Regions from separate parts of the Pandoraea faecigallinarum genome, predicted to be linked through region 3. Evidence: predicted binding sites of a transcription regulator. Region 3 holds the regulator's gene; each other region holds the start of a gene.
The links. The regulator sigma-54, encoded in region 3, starts transcription at its own class of promoters, with help from an activator protein. The targets are predictions, from matches to a motif close to TGGCANGNAANCTGCTTT.
Positions count from the first base shown of each region.

Region 1 (5,317 bases), 1.9 Mb from region 3:
GCCGGATGCGCCGGGTCGCCCCGCACACCGACGATGCGCTCGCCGTCGCTCTCGACGAGCATGCCGCAACCGACGCCGCAGTAACAGCAGGTGGTTTGCGTGATGGTTGTCATGGGCAGGCTCCGGCCGGATTCGATCGGCTGACGCCAGTCAGGCAGTCACGCCGCCGAGCGTCTCGGCGGCACCGCTGCCCGTCGTCTCGTCGAACGACAGGTACACCTCACCGGCGTCGATCCGCACCGGAAAGCGCCGCGCGCAGCCGATATCCGGCGCACACGCTTCGCCCGTCGTCAGACCGATGTTCCAGGCGTGCAGCGGACACGTCACCTTCTCGCCGTGCACAATGCCTTGCGAGAGCGCGCCGCCCTTGTGCGGGCACCTGTCGCGTAACGCGAAGACGCTGTCGCTCTCGGTGCGAAACAGGGCGATGTCGCCGCCCGCATGCGTCAGCACGCGCGTGCCCAGACGCGGAATCGCATTCACGGCGCACACATGCAGCCAGATCGGTTGGGTTGGGGCCATGACGGTCTCCTCAGGCAGTCGTGATTTCGGCAGCCGGCGCACTCGCCACCGTAAGCGGGCGGTACTCGTTGGCCTGCGTGCCGTCGATGCGCGCCTGCCACGGGTCGGGCAGGCCATCGAGCGAGAACAGCAGGCGCTCGTACAGCGCACGGCGATTCGCCGCATCGCTCACCACCTTCTGCTTCACGTAGTCAAGGCCCACACGGTCGATGTAGTGCACGGTACGGTCGAGGTAGTAGGCCTCCTCGCGATACAACTGGAGGAATGCGCCCGTGTATTCCTTGACCTCCTCTGCCGTCTTCACCTTGACGAGGAACTGCGCCACTTCGGTCTTGATGCCGCCGTTGCCGCCGACGTACAACTCCCAGCCCGATTCGACCGCGATGACGCCGACATCCTTGATGCCGGCTTCGGCGCAGTTGCGCGGGCAACCCGACACCGCCAGCTTCACCTTGTGCGGCGACCACATGTTCGCGAGCATGGTCTCCAGGTCGATGCCCATCTGCGTGCTGTTCTGCGTGCCGAAGCGGCAGAACTCGCTGCCCACACACGTCTTCACCGTACGGATCGATTTGCCGTAAGCGTGACCGGACGGCATGCCCAGATCGCGCCAGACGTTCACGAGGTCCTCCTTCTTCACCCCGAGCAAGTCGATACGCTGACCGCCCGTGACCTTGACCATCGGAATCCGGTACTTGTCGGCCACATCCGCGATACGGCGCAGTTCGCTCGCATTCGTCACGCCGCCCTTCATCTGCGGAATGACGGAGAACGTGTTGTCCTTCTGGATGTTGGCGTGCACGCGTTCGTTGACGAAGCGGCTTTGCGGGTCGTCAACGGCCTCCTTCGGCCACGTGCTGAGCATGTAGTAATTGAGTGCCGGACGGCACGTCGCACAGCCGTTCGGCGTGCGCCATTCGAGGAAGTCGAAAGCGGCACGGTGCGTAGTCAGGCGGTGCTCGCGCACGGCGCGGCGCACGTCGGCATGCGACAGGCCGGTGCAGCCGCACACGGCCTTCTCTTTCGGCGCCGCATCGTAAGTCGAACCGAGCGTGCTCATCAGAATCTGTTCGCACAGGCCGGCGCACGAACCGCACGAGCTGGCAGCCTTGGTGTGCTTCTTCACCTCGTCGAGCGTGAACAGGCCCTTCCCGGTGATCGCCTTGACGATGGTGCCCTTGCACACGCCGTTGCAGCCGCAGACTTCGTCGGTATCGGCCATGGCGGATGCGCGGTTCTGCCCCTGCGTGCCGACGTCGCCCACGCTCGACTCGCCGAACATGATGCGCTCACGCAGTTCGCCCAGCGTGCGCCCTTCTCGCAGCAGCTTGAAGTACCACGCGCCATCGGCCGTATCGCCATACAGGCAAGCGCCGACGAGCTTGTCGTCGCGAATCACAAGCTTCTTGTAGACGCCGCTGGCCGGGTCCGAGAGCACGATCTCCTCGGTGCCTTCGCCGCCGAGAAAGTCGCCTGCGGAAAACAGGTCGATGCCGGTGACCTTGAGCTTCGTCGAGAGCACCGAACCTCGATAGCTGCCGATGCCCATGAGCGCGAGGTGGTTCGCGCACACCCTGGCCTGCTCGAAGAGCGGCGCGACGAGACCGTATGCCACACCGCGATGGCTTACGCACTCGCCCACGGCGTAGATGCGCGGGTCGTAGGTTTGCAGCGTGTCGGACACGACGATGCCGCGCGCGCAGTGCAGGCCGGCGGCTTCGGCGAGCGCGGTGTTCGGGCGGATGCCGGCCGCCATCACCACGAGATCCGCCGCGATTTCCTCGCCGTTACCGAACTTCACGGCACGCGCGCGGCCGTGTTCGTCGCCGAGAATCTCCGAGGTCTGATGCGACAACCGGAAGGCCAGTCCGCGCGCTTCGAGCGACTGTTGCAGCAGCTTGCCCGCGGTGCAGTCGAGCTGACGTTCGAGCAGCGTGGACGCCAGATGCACGACGGTGACATCCATGCCGCGCAGCTTCAGGCCGTTGGCCGCTTCCAGCCCGAGCAGTCCGCCGCCGATCACCACCGCGTGACGCTTGACCTTCGCCGTCTCGATCATGATCTCGGTGTCGCGAATGTCGCGATAGCTGATGACACCGTCGAGATCCCGGCCCGGCACCGGGAGGATGAACGGAGTGGAACCGGTGGCGATGAGCAGACGGTCGTACGGCGCTTCGGTGCCGTCGGCACAACGCACGACGCGGCGCGGGCGGTCGATCTGCGTGACCTCCTTGCCCAGATGCAGCGTGATGCCCTTTTGCGCGTACCAATCGAGCGGATTGAGCACGATGTCCTTGAAGGACTGCTCGCCCGCGAGCACCGGCGAGAGCAGGATGCGGTTGTAGTTCGGGTGCGGCTCCGCGCCGAATACGGTGATGTCGTATTGGTCCGGCGCGATCTCAAGCAACTCTTCGAGCGTGCGGATGCCGGCCATGCCGTTGCCGATGACGACCAGACGAGGTTTGCCCATGCTGTCTTCTCCTGTTGCACCGCCCGAATCGCGCGCGGCGCCCGAAAAACAAAACGGCGTCCGTCCATGCCGAAGCACGGAGGGACGCCGTTGTCCTGAGGGTGCGTTGCGGGCGCTCCCGCCCGACGCCGCACCTGAATTCGTTGCCGGCGACGCCTTTGCCGCTGGCGTTATTGCTAACGCAACAAGCGTGCCAGGCAGGGCATTACCCCGGGCAAGGCGTTGCCGGACAAGGAGAAGACGGAAATTTGTCTATGGGAATCGTCCGAGAGTGGAACGAAATCTGCCGCACCGCACCAGTGCACGACGTGACGCCATCGCGCCACGCGCACCATCATGAGGCCTGCATCAGGGCGCGCCCGATGATGAGTTGCTGAATCTGCGTGGTGCCTTCATACAGCCGCAGCAGACGCACGTCGCGATAAAAGCGCTCGACCTTGTACTCGTTGATGTAGCCCGCGCCGCCGTGCACCTGCACGCCACGGTCGGCCACGCGCCCGGCCATCTCCGTACAGAAGAGCTTCGCACAGGAAGCGCGCATGCTGACGTCGGCATCGCGCGTGCCCGCGGGCTTCGCGTCGTAGCGCGCGGCGCAGTCCTGCACCATCGACCATCCGGCATAGAGTTCGGCCTGACTGTCGGCGAGCATCGCCTGCACCAGCTGAAAGTCGCCGATGCGCTGGCCGAACTGCTTGCGCTCGCGCGCGTACGCCACCGACTCGTCGAGAATGCGCTGCGCCATGCCGCACGCGAGCGCCGCCACGTGCAGACGCCCGCGGTCGAGCACCTTCATGGCCGTCTTGAAGCCTTGGCCTGCCACGCCGCCGATCACGTTCGCCGCCGGCACGCGCGCGCCTTGCAGCACGACGTCGCAAGTCCTGGTGCCGCGTTGCCCCATCTTCCGGTCCGGTTTTCCCAGCGACAGGCCCGGCGTGTCGGCCGGCACGATGAACGCGGAGATGCCCCCCGCGCCCTCGCCTCCGGTGCGCGCCATCAACGTGAACGCCCCGGCGCGCGGCGCGTTGGTGATGAAACGCTTCACGCCGTCGATGACATAGGTGTCGCCGTCGAGCACGGCCCGCGTCTTGAGCGCGGCGGGGTCGGACCCGGCATCGGGCTCCGTGAGCGCGAAGGACATGATCAGTTCGCCGCTCGCCACGCGCGGCAGCAGATCGCGTTTCTGCGCGTCGGTGCCGTCCATCAGAATGCCCTGCGAGCCGATTCCCACGTTCGTGCCGAACACCGAGCGAAACGCCAGCGACGTCTGCCCGAACTCGTAGGCCACGCGCACTTCCTGAGCCATCGACAGGCCGATGCCGCCGAACGCTTCGGGAATCGACAGACCGAACAATCCCATTTCCTTCATGTCGTCGACGATGGCGGCGGGCACGTCGTCGTTCGCTTCCACGTCGTCCTCGGCGGGCACCAGCCGCTCGCGGATAAAGCGTTGCACGGCGGCGAGCAGCAATTCGAACGATTCGCGATCCAGTCCCTTCGATGTCATCGGGCGTCCCTTGAAATATGTCGTAACACTTGTCTGCCAGGCGGCCGTCGGCCGCGCGAGTCTCGCTATCTTACCCGCGCACCCCGGCGCCAGGCGCGCCGCGCATGGCTGCGCACGATTTTCCGCGCGCATCCTTCCCATCATTTCCGCGCGTTGGGCAACAGTCCATTAACTAGCATCCTAATTATTAGTTAACATATAATCTTTCACCATGACCTCCTTGGAATCGCTCCGCTTCGTGTTCACCAGCCATTTGTTGCTGGCGGGCAAACAGTGGCGTCAGTTATCGCAGGGCGCGATCGTCGAATACGGAATTTCCGCGGCGAGCGCAGGCCCGTTGTTGTTCATCCGCCGTCTTGGCCAGGGTGTGCGTCAGGTCGAGCTTGCCGAGTATGTCGGTCTCGAAGGCGCGTCGCTCGTGCGCCTGCTCGATCAGTTGTGCGCCGCCGGGCTGGTGGTGCGTGAAGTCGATGCCAGCGACCGCCGTGCCAACGCGCTGCGTCTGACCGCGGCCGGCGATGCGCTCGCCGGGAAGCTCGAACTCGAACTCAGTCAATTGCGCGCCAAGGTATTCGCGAACATCCCCCGGGAAGATTTCGAGGCGGTGTTGCGCGTGTTCGATACGCTCAACCGCGCGGCCGACCCGGAGGGGTCCATGCTCGCGATGGAGCTTCCCAAGAAGTAAACCGTGCTTACCTGGCCATCCTCACGCGACTGGATTTTTTCGATCAAGGCGTTCCTCGCCTCGATGCTGGCGCTCTACATCGCGCTCGCTCTCGGCCTGCCGCGCCCTTACTGGGCGATGGCAACGGTCTACATCG
Region 1 is NZ_CP011807.3:3,884,044-3,889,360, forward strand. Features, by position in the region: gene AB870_RS17015 (nitrate reductase) at 1-113, opposite strand, end outside; gene nirD (nitrite reductase small subunit NirD) at 151-522, opposite strand; gene nirB (nitrite reductase large subunit NirB) at 533-2,992, opposite strand; gene AB870_RS17030 (acyl-CoA dehydrogenase family protein) at 3,327-4,496, opposite strand; gene AB870_RS17035 (MarR family winged helix-turn-helix transcriptional regulator) at 4,708-5,181, shown strand; gene AB870_RS17040 (FUSC family protein) at 5,185-5,317, shown strand, end outside.
Region 1: nirB (nitrite reductase large subunit NirB) is a predicted target of sigma-54. The motif match lies at 3,171-3,188, and genes of this name have one in related genera.

Region 2 (5,317 bases), 1.1 Mb from region 3:
GGCATTGCCGCCATCAGCGCGGGATCGTTGACCGACAGCAACGGCGTGACGTTGCGGTCGACAATGGCCATCTTCACATGCCGCTTCTCGTCCGTAATGATGCAAAAGCGCGTCATCTCGCTCGCGGTGCCCGCTGTCGTGTTGATCGCGACGAGCGGCAATTGCGGCTTCTTCGACTGATCGACGCCCTCGTAATCCGAAATGTGGCCGCCGTTGGTCGCACATAGGGCGATGCCCTTTGCGCAGTCGTGCGGCGACCCGCCACCTAGCGAAATCACGAAGTCGCACTGATTCTGCCGGAGGATCGCAAGACCCGCTTCGACGTTGGCGACCGTCGGGTTCGGTTTCGCGCCGTCGAACAACACCGACTGGATGTCCTGCCGCGCGAGCAGCTCGGCGACTTTTCCGGCGACACCGGCCTTTGCGAGTCCGGCGTCGGTCACGATCAGGGCGCGCCGGAAATGGTATTGGCGCAGGGCGGCGATCGCTTCGTCAAGGCTGCCCACGCCCATCATGTTGACGCTGGGAATGAAGAATGTCGTGCTCATGGTCATGCTCCTTATCCGTTCTGTGAGCGATGCACCGCGCGCGCTGCGGCGCGCCGGCGGTGCCCGGAATCATTGTTCGCATGCATTGAAGACAGCATCGCACCCGGCGTGCGATGCGTCTTTGATCTGCTACAAGGTTGCGCAGGTTTAGAGGCAGGACTCGGAATGTCAGAAGAAGCCGAGCGGGTTGACGTCGTAGCTCACCAGCAAGTTCTTCGTCTGCTGATAGTGGTCGAGCATCATCTTGTGCGTCTCGCGGCCGATGCCGGACTTCTTGTAGCCGCCAAACGCCGCGTGTGCCGGATAGAGGTGATAGCAGTTCGTCCAGACACGTCCCGCCTGAATGGCGCGTCCCATCCGATACGCGCGGTTGATGTCCCGTGTCCAGACACCCGCGCCCAGACCGAACTCGGTGTCGTTGGCGATGGCCAGCGCTTCGGCCTCGTCCTTGAATGTCGTCACGCCCACGACCGGGCCGAAGATTTCCTCCTGGAATACGCGCATGCGGTTCTCACCCTTGAGTAGCGTCGGCTGGATGTAAAAGCCGGAGGCGAGTGGCCCGTCCAGCATCTCGATACCACCGCCGGTCAGCACTTGCGCGCCTTCCTTGCGTGCGAGATCGAGATACGTGAGGATCTTGTCGAACTGCTGCTGCGAAGCCTGTGCGCCGACGGCCGTTTCGGTGTCGAGCGGATCGCCTCGTCTGATGCGCTCGACGCGCTTCATCACCACTTCCATGAACGGCTCGTAAATCGATTCCTGAACGAGCGCGCGCGAGGGACAGGTGCAGACTTCGCCCTGGTTCAGGAAGCCGAGCACGAGCCCTTCCGCGGCCTTCTCGATGAACTCCGGCTCACCGCGCATGATGTCCTCGAAGAAGAGGTTCGGCGACTTGCCGCCCAGTTCGACGGTACTTGGAATCAGGTTGGCGGCCGCGCGCGTCAATATGTGGTTGCCGACGGGCGTGGAGCCGGTGAACGCGATCTTGGCGATACGCTTGCTGGTCGCGAGCGCCTCGCCTGCCTCCTTGCCGAACCCCTGCACGACGTTGAGTACGCCGGGCGGCAGCAGATCGCCGACCAGTTCGGCGAACAGCGTGATCGACAGCGGGGTTTGCTCGGCGGGCTTGAGCACCACGCAATTTCCCGCCGCCAGCGCCGGTGCGAGTTTCCAGGCGGCCATCAGCAACGGAAAATTCCACGGGATGATCTGACCGACCACACCCAACGGCTCGTGGAAATGATAGGCCGCGGTATGTGCGTCGATCTCGGCGGCAGTGCCCTCCTGCGCCCGGATGCAACCGGCGAAGTAGCGGAAGTGGTCGATAGCCAGCGGCAAATCCGCGGCGAGCGTCTCGCGCACGGGTTTGCCGTTGTCCCACGTTTCCGCAACGGCGAAGCGCTCCAGTTGCGATTCGAGACGATCAGCGATCTGCAACAGAATGCGCGAGCGCGCCTGCACGGATGTTTGTCCCCACCTGGCTGCGGCGGCGTGCGCGGCGTCGAGCGCCAACTCGATGTCCGCACCGTTGGATCGCGGGAATTCTCCGATGACCGCCCCCGTGACCGGGGAGGTATTGACGAAGTAGCGCCCTTCGACCGGCGCGACGAACTTGCCGCCGATGAAGTTCTCGTAACGGTCTTGCAAAGACAACAGGGCACCGGGCGTGCCGGGTGGGGCGTATCGCATGTCGTGTCTCCGGGTATCGTTGTGTCGGCGGCCGGCCGTTGCCGAGCGCGCTGCTGGCGTCAAAGCAATTCGTGGGCCACCCTCGCAGGCGCTTGCATTGGCGTGTGTTTGCGCCGCGTTGTGCAGTGCGTCGTGTGCCGAAACCGTGACACCGGTGTCTCACGAGATGACACGTTTGTATCGCCGGCGTGACACGGGGCGGGCGATACCAATCGCCTTGCGTTTTTCGATTGGCATCGCGCATTGCAAACGCTCCCGGCATGGGAGATGCTTCGGGAACGACTACGAGATCAACGGATCATCCGGCACGGGGGAGACGACCAATGCCACCCACTCATGAAGCTGCGCACGCGCGCCGTGTGCTGAATGTCGCGCAGGGCCACTGGCCGTCGGGAACCGCGGCGACGGACCCGAATATCGCCAGCTCCTGGCGCCGCTGTCTGGACATGTACGCGCTCGATCCGGGCGCGCGCATGTCGCCCCGTGTGCTGGCGTCGTCGCAGCTGCGCGAGCGGCGCAATGCCATGGAGCGGTTGCGCAGCGTTTCCCTGCCCGTATTGGAGCGTTTGCAGCGCCAGTTGATGAACCCGCGTCAGGCGGTGCTGCTGACCGCTCCGGATGGCGTGATCGTCGAGTCGCGACTGCACGACGGCACGCGCGAGGACTTCCATCGGGCAGGGTTGTGGCCGGGCGCGGACTGGAGCGAGTCGTGCGAAGGTACGAACGGCATCGGCACGTGTGTCGTGGAGCGCGCGCCGGTCATCATCTGCCAGCAGGATCACTTTCGTGCGCTGCATACGCCGCTGACGTGCACGGCGAGCCCCGTCTTCGCCCCGCAGGGAGATCTGCTCGCGGTGATCGACGTGTCGTCGACCACGGCCGACGTCACCCGCCAGAGTCAGTTTCATACGCTCGCCCTCGTCAACCTGTCAGCGAAAGTCGTGGAGAGCGAGTACTTCTTTCAGCACTATCGCGACGAGTGGTTATTGCAATTGCAGGAGCAGGCCGATCACCTCGGCGGCTTCGCGCAGGCGCTGCTCGCGTTCGACGACGCGGGGCGAGTGCTGGCGGCGAATCAAAGCGCGTTGAATTGTCTGGGGGCAACGCGCGACGAGATCGTGGGCACGCGCGTGGACCGGTGGTTTGCGCATACGCTCGACACGTTGTTCGCGCAAGCCCATCGCTCGCCGGCCGCCTGCTGGCCGATTCGCACGAACGCCGGCGAGCCGCTGCTGGCAATGTTGCGCGCGCCCTCACGTGTCGTTCGCCGCGCGCCGAATCCGACGGGCGCGCCGGGCATGCCGGCGCACGCGGATACGGCGCGCGAACCGACGGTGGCGCCTTTCGCCGATCCGGCGCTCGCGCGCGAATTCTCGCGTGCATGCCGCGTATTCGCGCACGACGTGCCGGTACTCATCCGGGGTGAGACGGGCAGCGGGAAGGAGGTATTTGCGCGTGCCGTCCATGCGGCAAGTGCGCGCGCGAGCGGGCCGTTCGTCGCGTTGAATTGCGCGGCGATTCCGGAGTCGCTGATCGAGAGCGAGTTGTTCGGCTATGTGGGCGGCAGCTTCACGGGTGCGCGCAAGGAGGGAATGAACGGCAAGCTGTGGCAGGCGAATGGCGGCACGTTGTTCCTCGATGAGATCGGCGATATGCCGTTTGCGATGCAGACGCGGCTGCTGCGTGTGCTGGAGGAGCGAATGGTGTCGCCGCTCGGCGGCGGAGAACCCATGCCGCTGGACATTCGCGTACTCAGTGCCACGCACCGCGATCTGCCGGCCCGCATTGCCGAGCGAGAGTTTCGCGAGGACCTGTTCTATCGTCTGAATGGACTGGAAGTGTCGGTGCCGCCGTTGCGCGAGCGCGAGGACGAGGTCGATCTGATCGAGCGCCTGTTGGCGCAGGCGAGCGTGCAAGCGCCCGACAGCCCGACGCATGTCACGGACGCCGCGCGTGCGTGCCTATGCCGCTATACGTGGCCGGGGAACGTACGTCAGCTGCGCAGCGTGATTCGAACGCTCGTGGCGCTGAGCGAGAACGGGGTGATCACATTGGACGATCTGCCGGCCGAGCTGCGCGAAGCCGCGATGATGCCGCCGGTGGGCGGGGCGGCGGATGCGGCGGGCGGCGCGTACGTGGGCGAAGCGACGGGCGCGATGGGAACGACGGCAGCGACGAAAGTGATGGAGGCGGCGGTGGAAGCGCCGTTGGAGGCGGCGGAGCGTCAGGCGTTGCGCGCCGCCCTCGACGCCTGTCACGGGCAAGTCAGCGCCACGGCACGTCGTCTCGGGGTGAGTCGTAACACGCTGTACCGGAAGCTCCGGCGCTTCGGGTTGCTGCGCGGCTGAGGGCGCTCGCGCGGCGAACGTCTTTCACTTGATCGGGATCGGCGTCGCGCGATCCACCGGCACGGCGGTCACGCTGTTCTGCGGTGAGCCGTCGATCAGCTTGTCGGAGTAGGTGAGGTAGACGAGTGTATTGCGTGTCTTGTCGACCATGCGTACGATGCGCAGCTTCTTGAAGAGCGGGGAGAGGCCTTCGGAGAAGACTTCTTCTTCCCGGGGCAGCGGGCCGGAGAACGACATCGGGCCGACAGGGCGGCAGGCGATCGACGCCTCGGCTTTGTCTTCCGCCAGACCGACCATGCCCTTGAGGCCGCCGGTCTTGGCGCGCGAGACGTAGCATGTCACGCCGTGCACTTTGGGGTCGTCGTAGGCATCGACGACGATCTTGTGATCCGGTCCCAGAAATTTGAATGCGGTACTGACGTCGCCGATCTTCTCGGCATGCGCCCAACTCGCGGCGAGCATCAGCGCCAGCGCGACAGCTTTCTTCATGAGTGTGTCCCGTCGAAGACTGCGGTAGCGGCGAAGGCCGTTACCCGCACACGGCGTGCCCCTGCCGGGGCCGCATGCCGTGCGTTGCGGATTCTACTCGTATCGGGTGACGGGGCAGTCGCCGTAAAGGGCCTCCGCCACCGGGCCGGAAGTCACCGAGAGTTGCGGGTTTTCGGCAAATGCGCTATAGTCACGCCTCTTCGCGCGGGGGTATAGCTCAGCTGGGAGAGCGCTTGCATGGCA
Region 2 is NZ_CP011807.3:4,701,463-4,706,779, reverse strand. Features, by position in the region: gene yiaY (L-threonine dehydrogenase) at 1-548, opposite strand, end outside; gene exaC (acetaldehyde dehydrogenase ExaC) at 717-2,237, opposite strand; gene AB870_RS20665 (sigma-54-dependent Fis family transcriptional regulator) at 2,561-4,585, shown strand; gene AB870_RS20660 (CreA family protein) at 4,610-5,074, opposite strand; tRNA gene AB870_RS20655 (tRNA-Ala) at 5,281-5,317, shown strand, end outside.
Region 2: exaC (acetaldehyde dehydrogenase ExaC) is a predicted target of sigma-54. The motif match lies at 2,299-2,316, and genes of this name have one in related genera.

Region 3 (5,317 bases):
TCTATTACAACGGCAAGACCGAAGTCGCCACGCTCACCACGCAGGCCACGCTCAAGCGTCTGGCCGGCGGGACGAAGGTGCTCGACGAGATTCATGGCAGCGTCATCACGTACGACACTTACAATGAGGTCTACACGGCCAACAGCGGCCCGGACCAGGTCAACCCCAACAATCCGAACGGCCGCGTGCGTGCCACGCTGGCCCCGCGCAACGCGACCGGCACGCAAGGCACGCCGCCCGGCGCAAGCAAGCCGGCCGCGGCGCCCAAGGGGGATCTGCCGCCGCTGTCGCCTTCCAAGAACATCGGGAATCCGCGTGAGTAATTCTGCCAACAGCAACCCCTCGACCGCCCATCCGGGCGCCGGCCCGTCGGGCAAGCCGAGCGCGCTCGTGGTGCGCTCGCTCAAGAAGCAGTACGGCGCACGCACCGTCGTCAAGGATGTCTCGCTCGACGTGAAAAGCGGCGAGGTCGTGGGACTGCTCGGGCCGAACGGCGCGGGCAAGACGACGTCGTTCTACATGATCGTGGGGCTCGTGCCCGCCGACGACGGCGAGATCCAGCTCGACGGCAACCTCATCAGCGAGCTGCCGATTCACGAGCGCGCTCGCATGGGCGTGTCGTATCTGCCGCAGGAAGCGTCGGTGTTCCGCAAGCTCACGGTCGAGGACAACATCCGCGCCGTACTCGAATTGCAGGTGGATGCGCAAGGCAAGCCGCTCAAGCGCGACGAGATCGAGCGCCGCATCGAATCGCTGCTCGACGAGCTTCAGGTCAGCCATCTGCGCGAGAATCCGGCCATGTCGCTATCGGGCGGCGAGCGTCGTCGCGTGGAGATCGCCCGTGCGCTGGCCACGCAGCCGCGTTTTATTTTGCTCGACGAACCGTTCGCGGGCGTGGACCCGATCGCCGTGCTGGAAATCCAGCGGATCGTGCGCTTCCTGAAGGACCGTGGCATCGGTGTCCTGATTACCGACCACAACGTGCGCGAGACGCTTGGCATCTGCGACCATGCGTACATCATCAGCGAAGGCTCGGTACTCGCTGCCGGCACGCCCGACCAGATCGTTGCCGACGAAAGCGTCCGCCGCGTGTATCTGGGCGAAAATTTCCGGATGTAAAGCAAATTTTTCGCATGTAAACCCTGCCTCCGATAGGAGGCCAGGCCGGTTCCGTTGGCGTGACAAAGCCTCTACAATGAAGGCGAGACCGCTATGAAACCGACTCTTCAACTCCGCACCTCGCAGCACCTGACCCTCACGCCGCAGTTGCAGCAATCGATCCGGTTGTTGCAACTGTCGACGCTCGAACTTCAACAGGAAGTCGAGCACGCCCTCACGCAGAACCCGATGCTCGAACGCGAGGACGATTGGCTCGCGGGTTCGGTACGTGTCGGCACCGACGGGTCGCTGCGCAGCGAGCGGACCACGCCGTCGAGCAGCTCGAACGACAGCGCCGAGCCGGCCAACGGCCGCGACGAAACCCGCGAACTCGACGGCGAAGCCCGCTTCGACGACAGCGCGCAGGACAACGGCAGCGACTGGAGCCTGAACGACTTTGCCCGCTCGGGAAGTGCGTCGGACGACGACGACAATGCGCGCCCGCAACTCCACGTCGATCACCCCAACCTGCGTGAACACCTGCTGGCCCAGCTGCGCCTGACCAAGGCGGGGCCGCGCGATCGCGCACTGGTCGAATTCCTGATCGAATCGCTCGACGAAGACGGCTATCTCGGCTCGCTGCTCGACGAGATTCAGGCGGAAATGCCCGAGGAACTGGCGCTCGAGACCGAAGAGATCAACGCCGCGCTGGCACTGCTGCAAAGTTTCGACCCGGCGGGCGTGGGTGCGCGCAGCCCCGCCGAATGCCTGCGTCTGCAACTCCAGCGGCTGCCGGCAAGCAACGTGCGCACCCTATCGCTTCGCATCGTCACCGATCACCTGGAATTGCTCGCCGCGCGCGACTACACCCGGCTGCGCCGCCTGCTGGGCGTGAGCGAAGACAGCCTGCGCGCCGCCCATCAGCTCATTCGTTCGCTCGATCCGTTCCCGGGGGCCGCTTACGGTGCGCCGCAGGCCGACTACGTTGTGCCCGACGTACTCGTGCGCAAACAAGGCAGCGGCTGGACGGCCGAGCTCAATCCGGAGGTCATGCCGCGTCTGCGCATCAACGAAATGTACGCGCGGATCCTGCGAAACAACCGGAACGATCCCGGTACGGGCAACCTCCAACAGCAGTTGCAGGAAGCGCGCTGGCTTATCAAGAACATCCAGCAACGCTTCGATACGATCCTGCGCGTGGCGCAGGCCATTGTCGAGCGTCAAAAGAACTTCTTCACGCATGGCGAAATCGGCATGCGGCCCTTGGTTTTACGCGAGATTGCTGATACGCTGGGTTTACATGAATCCACGATTTCACGGGTGACGACGAGTAAGTACATGCTCACTCCATTTGGGACCTTCGAGCTTAAGTACTTCTTCGGATCGCACGTGGCAACGGAAGCCGGAGGCGCTGCGTCATCGACCGCTATCCGCGCACTCATCAAGCAACTCATAGGAGCAGAAGACCCGCAGAGCCCCCTTTCCGATAGCCGAATCGCGGAACTGCTGGCAGAGCAAGGTTTTGTGGTGGCGCGGCGAACGGTCGCGAAATACCGCGAGGCCATGCGAATTCCCGCAGTGAACTTGCGCAAATCTTTGTAGGACAGTCCTGGTGCGCCATGTTGGCCGCTGGGGCATTACGCCGCAGTGCGACATTGCGTCACGTCAATGGCTCGCGCTCATGCCGGCCAGCGTCAGCGTCGACACTGCCTGCACTTCGGCATTTCAGCAAGGAGAGCAGCTATGAATCTTCAGATCAGTGGACATCATCTCGAAGTCACCGCATCACTGAAAGAATATGTCGTCAACAAGCTCGAACGCGTGTTGCGCCATTTCGATCAGGTCATCAGCGTCGAGGTGATTCTTTCTGTCGACAAGTCCAAGGAGAAAGCGGGACGCCAGAACGCGAGCGTCACGGTCAATCTCAAGGGCAAGGAGATTTTCGTCGAGAAGTGTGACGAGAATATGTATGCCGCCATCGACAAGCTGATCGACATGCTCGACCGCAAGGTAATGCAGTACAAGGACAAGGTTCAGGATCACGGTCGCGAGGCCATCAAGCACCACCAGCCTCCTCCCGAGGCGGAACCGCTGCAATAACGCTGTTCCGGCGTGGTAGTCGCAATGACAGACACTGACGAAAAGCCGTAAGGAACCACCCGAGTGCAGATCCGTCTTTCGTAAGTCTGGCATCACCCACCGCGGGGCCGTTGAACGGCCCCTTTTGTATGGCTCGGCCCGGTTCCGTGGCTCGCCGCGAGCACGGCGGCGGGTGGTCTATAATGCGAGGTCAATCGGGGGTTGGAGGGCGACCAGGCGTTCGCCCGCATTACAAGATGAACCGTTTATTCAAACTCTTACCTGAGTCCAACATCCTGCTTGGACTGTCCGTCACCAGCAAGAAGCGCGTCTTCGAGCAAGCCGGCCTTCTCTTCGAGAACAAAGCCGCGCTTGCCCGCGCTACGGTCACCGACAACCTGTTCGCACGCGAGCGTCTGGGTTCGACCGGGCTCGGCGAAGGGGTGGCGATTCCGCACGGCCGCATCAAGGGCCTGAAGCACCCGATGGCGGCATTCATTCGTCTCGCAGAGGCGATTCCCTTCGAAGCGCCCGACGGCCAGCCGGTTTCCCTGCTGTTTTTCCTGCTGGTGCCCGAACAGGCCACACAGCAACATCTCGAGATCCTTTCCGAAATTGCGCAGCTGCTCTCGGATCGCACCATGCGCGAGACGCTGGTCAACGCGCCCAGCGCCAGGGATATTTCCATCGCACTCGAGAACTGGCAGCCCTGATGCGGCCGCCATCCGGCACGAGTCACCGCGAACATAGACGAACCTGTAGCTCTCACATCCAACCGAACGAGGCGACGCGGTGGAACTGACCGGCATCAACGCGCAAAGCATTTTCGACGACAACGCCGCAACGCTGCGTCTGTCGTGGCTCACTGGCCACGAGGGGTGGGAACGCGGCTTTACGCCCGAGAGCGTGGCGACCGCCACGTCCAGTGCCGACCTCGTGGGCCACCTGAACCTCATCCACCCGAACCGGATTCAGGTCCTCGGCGAAGCGGAACTGCGTTACTACCAGCGTCTCACGGACGAAAACCGCAAGCGCCACATGGGCGAAGTCATCGCGCTGGAACCGCCCTTCCTCGTGGTCGCCGACGGCCTCGAAGCGCCGCCCGACCTGGTGTTGCGCTGTACCCGCTCCTCGACCCCGCTGTTCACCACACCGATGTCGACGGCATCCGTCATCGACAGCCTGCGCCTGTATATCTCGCGCGTGTTCGCGCCGCGCTGCACGATGCACGGCGTTTTCATCGACATTCTGGGCATGGGCGTATTGCTGACCGGCGATTCCGGGCTGGGCAAGAGCGAACTCGGCCTCGAACTCATCAGCCGTGGACACGGACTGGTCGCCGACGATGCGGTCGATTTCGTGCGTCTGGGTCCCGATTTCGTCGAAGGCCGCTGCCCGCCGTTGCTGCAAAACCTGCTGGAAGTGCGCGGCCTGGGCCTGCTCGACATCAAGACCATCTTCGGTGAAACCGCGGTCCGCCGGAAGATGAAGCTCAAGCTCATCGTGCAACTGGTGCGCCGTCCCGACGGCGAATTCCAGCGTTTGCCGCTCGAAGCGCAGACGGTGGACGTGCTGGGGCTGCCCATCAACAAGGTGATTCTGCAAGTGGCAGCCGGGCGAAATTTGGCCGTGCTGGTGGAGGCCGCCGTGCGCAACACGATCTTGCAGTTGCGCGGCATCGATACGCTCAAGGACTTCATGGAACGCCAGCGTCAGGCCATGCAGGATCCGGACGGCATGCAGGGCAAGCTGCTCTGAAACACCACCGGGCCGTGCGACGGTCCGTAGCGCCCGAACCCTCCGGGTATACCGCAAGTTTTGCGTTTTTCTGTCAACGCCGCCCGATTGCGGCGCGTTTTCTATCATGTTGTAATCGCTACGCGGTCCACCCCGTGCCCGTGCGTGACGACCTTATGGAGAGACGATCATGAAAAAAGCACTTGCTGCATTGCTCCTGGTATCCCCGCTGCTCGCATCGCCCGTGTTTGCCCAGACGGCCGCCGCACCGGCATCCGCGCCCAAGGCAACCAACTCGCAACAGGACAAGATGAAGGCTTGCAACGCGCAAGCGGCCGGCAAGAAGGGCGACGACCGCAAGGCGTTCATGAAGCAATGCCTGTCGGCAGGCGGCGCCCCCGCG
Region 3 is NZ_CP011807.3:574,207-579,523, reverse strand. Features, by position in the region: gene lptA (lipopolysaccharide transport periplasmic protein LptA) at 1-323, shown strand, start outside; gene lptB (LPS export ABC transporter ATP-binding protein) at 316-1,119, shown strand; gene AB870_RS02645 (RNA polymerase factor sigma-54) at 1,213-2,700, shown strand; gene hpf (ribosome hibernation-promoting factor, HPF/YfiA family) at 2,842-3,198, shown strand; gene AB870_RS02635 (PTS sugar transporter subunit IIA) at 3,381-3,890, shown strand; gene hprK (HPr(Ser) kinase/phosphatase) at 3,970-4,935, shown strand; gene AB870_RS02625 (PsiF family protein) at 5,105-5,317, shown strand, end outside.